DNA from 2 places in the Aminobacter sp. GW821-FHT11F06 genome. Region 2 is predicted to be linked to the other one. Evidence: predicted binding sites of a transcription regulator. Region 2 holds the regulator's gene; the other holds the start of a gene.

Region 1 (2,198 bases), 380 kb from region 2:
CATCGCACCGGCTTCGTCGTCGCTATCGTCCTCGCGCGAACCGTTTTCGAGGAACTTCTCGGCGATCAGGCCGGCATTCTGCCTGAGCAGCGCCTCGATCTCGCGCGCCGCTTCGGGATTGTTGCGCAAGAACAGCTTGGCGTTCTCGCGACCCTGGCCAAGACGCTGGGAATTGTAGGAGAACCAGGCGCCCGACTTCTCGACCACGCCTGCCTTGACGCCGAGGTCGACGAGTTCGCCGGTCTTGGACACGCCTTCGCCATACATGATGTCGAACTCGACCTGCTTGAAGGGCGGCGCCAGCTTGTTCTTGACCACCTTGACGCGGGTCTGGTTGCCGACAACCTCGTCACGGTCCTTGACCGAGCCGATGCGGCGGATGTCGAGGCGGACCGAAGCATAGAACTTGAGTGCGTTGCCGCCGGTCGTCGTTTCGGGCGAACCGTACATGACGCCGATCTTCATGCGGATCTGGTTGATGAAGATGACCATGGTGTTGGAACGCGAGATCGACGCGGTCAGCTTGCGCAGCGCCTGGCTCATCAGGCGGGCCTGGAGGCCAGGCAGCGACTCGCCCATCTCGCCTTCGATTTCAGCGCGCGGCGTCAATGCAGCCACCGAGTCGACGACCAGAACGTCGATGGCGCCCGAACGCACCAGCGTGTCGCAGATTTCGAGAGCCTGTTCGCCGGTGTCGGGCTGCGAGATCAGCAGATTTTCCAGGTCGACGCCAAGCTTGCGGGCATAGACCGGATCGAGCGCGTGTTCGGCATCGACGAAAGCGCAGATGCCGCCCTTCTTCTGGGCTTCGGCAATGGTGTGGAGAGCAAGCGTCGTCTTGCCCGAGCTTTCCGGTCCATAGATTTCAACGATACGCCCGCGCGGCAGGCCGCCGACGCCGAGCGCGATGTCGAGACCGAGCGAGCCGGTGGAGACCGTCGCGATCTCGACAACCTGCTCATTGGCGCCAAGGCGCATGATCGAGCCCTTGCCGAAAGCGCGTTCGATCTGCGACAGCGCCGCGTCCAGAGCCTTAGATTTGTCCACCGAATTATCCTCTACAAGCCGCAATGAATTTTGAGCCATGATACATCACCCCGTGGTCATCAATGAAGGCCGGTCTATCCGATGCCGATATAAATTTGTACCGGTTTTGTTCACATTTGGCAAGAGCACTCAAAGTATTGATCTTAAAGAAGATTTTATGGAGTGTTCTTTTTTTGTTTCCGAGCCGCACGTGATCCGATGTCGCATGACGATCGCCACCTCTGATGCGATGTCTCGCCAAATCGCGATTCGGCAGTGGTTGCCGCCTCTCGCCCGGAACACTAAGTTTGCCGCCTAAACGCCACCGGACAGCCTCAGCATGAAGTCACCCAGAATCCTCGCCGTCGGCGGCGCCCATGTCGACCGACGCGGGCGCATGACAGCTCCCTTCGTTCCGGGCGCCTCGATCCCCGGCGCGATGAGCGAAGAGGTCGGCGGCGGGGCGTTCAACGCGCTGCGCGGCGCGGTGCGACGTGGTGCTGTGGGTTCACTGATGTCGGTGCGTGGAGGCGACGCGGCCGGCGAGGCCGTGGCCGCGGAGATCATCGCCAATAACATCACCGATTTGTCGGCGGTGTTTCTCGACCGCGCGACGCCGAGCTATACCGCACTGCTCGACCGCGACGGCGACGTGGTGGCTGCCCTGGCCGACATGGGGCTCTATGAACTCGCCTTTCCCAAGCAGATGCGCCGCGCCAAGCTGCGCGAGGCGATCGGTGCGGCCGACGCCGTGCTTTGCGACGCCAACCTGCCCGAGGTAGCCCTTTGGCGCCTTGCCGAGATCGCGGGCACGACACCGATGTTTGCCATCGCCATTTCGCCGGCCAAGGCTCTGCGGCTGAGGCCTATCCTCGACAGGCTGTCGTGCCTGTTCATGAACCGGCGCGAGGCGGCAGTGCTTGCCGGCACCGACAAGGATGCCGACGCAACCGACATTGTGCGCGGGCTCATGACGGCGGGACTGCGGCGTGGCGTGGTGACCGCAGGCGGCAGTGCTGTCTTTGCCTACGACGCGCAAGGGCTTTTGGTCATCGCGCCCCCCGCCCCTCGGCGGGTGGTCGACGTCACCGGCGCGGGCGACGCGCTGGCGGGTGCGACAACGGTGGCATTGCTGCGCGGCGAACGCCTCGATTCCGCGCTGAGACACGGCA
Region 2 (2,198 bases):
CATTGGGCTGTTGGCCAAGGGTCCTGTAGCCGTGGTTCTTTCGCTAACGCCAATCATGGCGTGGATGATATGGCGCGGTGGCTGGAAAGATCTTGGCCGCCTGCCATGGGTTGGCGGGAGCGCCTTGGTCGCCGTGCTGGTGATACCATGGTATGTGGCGGCGGAAATTGCCACGCCCGGATTTCTTCACTATTTCCTGATCGGTGAGCACATCCAGCGCTTTCTGCAACCCGGCTGGACCGGAGACCTTTACGGCGCGGGGCGCGCGCACCCGAAGGGCACGATCTGGCTATATTGGGTTGCGGCCACTCTACCTTGGAGCCTGCTGTTGCCTGTTTTGATCTGGCGGCTACGGAAGGGCATACCTGAAAGCGGCGGACTTCATCTGTATCTGTTTTTGTTCGCCGTAACGCCGCTGGTGTTTTTCACTCTGGCAGCAAACATCCTCCTGGCATATGTGCTGCCAGGGTTGCCAGCCGCAGCACTGCTAGCTGTCATTTTGTGGACCAGGACCGACCTCTCGCGAACATTTTGGCTGAAGCTCGGAGTGGCGGAAGTGTTGGTGGTTTTTTTAGGCATTACCGCAGCTTCCTTGTTCGGCTGGGCCCGCTCAGCAATCCCCACTGAGGTCGACCTGATTGCTGCATTTCCAGATACAGGCCGTTTGGCCATTCTGGATGCACGCAGCTTTTCGGCCGAGTTCTATAGGCAAGGTAAAATTACACAGCTGAAAACACCTGCTGACGTATCAGCATGGCTTACCCCAGGCGATGGCGTGCTTGTGCCAAAACGCGATCAAGATGCATTTCTCACCCATTTCGGGAGCTCGGTTAAAACAATAGCCGAGGACAAAAGATTCTTTCTGTATGTTTCCATAGCGAAATAACGAGGGGTCGAAGCCTCACATGAGTTCGGCCTAAATCTGCTCCGGGTGCGCCGAACTGCTGAAACACCACCTCAGTGCTTCAGCAACAACCAAATTCATGATGTTCGATCCCGGTCTTTTCAAATGGCCACAATCGCACGCGCGGTTCGACCGGGTCAAATAGCCGGCATTCCGTTCAGGCAGCCCGAACGACAGCACGAAAGGCCGAGCTCAGCAGCGCGCCCGGCTTGTGTAAAAATCAATAGCGGCGGATCAGCCCGACGAGCTTGCCTTGGACCTTGACCCTGTCAGGCCCGAAGATGCGGGTCTCATAGGCTGGATTGGCGGCTTCCAGCGCGATCGAGGCGCCTTTGCGGCGGAAGCGCTTGAGGGTCGCTTCCTCGTCATCGACAAGCGCGACGATGATCTCGCCGGGATTGGCGGTGGTCGAGCTGCGGATGACGACAGTATCGCCATCAAAGATGCCAGCTTCGATCATCGAGTCACCCTTGACCTCGAGCGCGTAATGCTCGCCGCCCATGATCATGTCAGGCGGAACGACAATGGAATGGGTCTTGTGCTGGATCGCGTCGATCGGCACGCCGGCGGCGATACGCCCCATCACCGGAATGGTGACGGCCGAACCAGCGTCGTCGTCATTGCCAGCTGACATCGAGCGCGATGGCTCGGGCCGACGGCCAAGGCTGCCCTCGATGACGCTGGGTGAAAACTTCCGCGCCGCGTTGAGGCCAGGCGCGATCGAATCGGGCATGCGCAGCACTTCAAGCGCGCGTGCCCGGTTGGGCAGGCGTCGGATGAAGCCACGCTCTTCAAGTGCTGTGATCAGGCGATGGATGCCGGATTTGGAGGCGAGGTCGAGCGCCTCTTTCATTTCGTCGAAGGATGGCGGGATGCCCGTCTCTTTCAATCGCGAGTGGATGAACAGCAAAAGCTCGTGTTGTTTGCGCGTCAGCATCGCCACCCCCGGAGGAATCAGAAGAAAAACAAACCCAGAACAAACACTATCTGTTCCAGTTGTGTTCTGCAACTGTTTATATCTGGTGAAGGAAAGTGGCTGCTTCGTTCAGCGCAGCATCATCACGCGGCACGCACTGCCAGATTCGGCGGCCGGTGCGAAGGGCTCGCGCATGATGGCGCAGTTGGCGTCCGCGAGCGTGCGGAGCATTGACGAGTCCTGGATCGTGTATGGCGTAACGATGAGGCCGTCTGCCGTCTCGCGCGCAATGGCGCGAACGAAATCCTGGCGCAGGTCGTTGGCAGCCATCGCAGTGTCGAGGACGCCTTTGCGGATGTCGGGCGCATAGGGCCGCCC

The links. The regulator LexA, encoded in region 2, represses DNA repair genes until DNA is damaged. The targets are predictions, from matches to a motif close to TGTTCNNNNTGTGTTCNG.
Region 1: recA (recombinase RecA) is a predicted target of LexA. The motif match lies at 1,211-1,228, and genes of this name have one in related genera.

The regions. Positions count from the first base shown of each region.
Region 1 is NZ_JBXARL010000001.1:504,718-506,915, forward strand. Features, by position in the region: gene recA (recombinase RecA) at 1-1,086, opposite strand, end outside; gene AC1RTB_RS02490 (carbohydrate kinase family protein) at 1,367-2,198, shown strand, end outside.
Region 2 is NZ_JBXARL010000001.1:124,081-126,278, reverse strand. Features, by position in the region: gene AC1RTB_RS00610 (phospholipid carrier-dependent glycosyltransferase) at 1-886, shown strand, start outside; gene lexA (transcriptional repressor LexA) at 1,125-1,841, opposite strand; gene AC1RTB_RS00600 (molybdopterin molybdotransferase MoeA) at 1,950-2,198, opposite strand, start outside.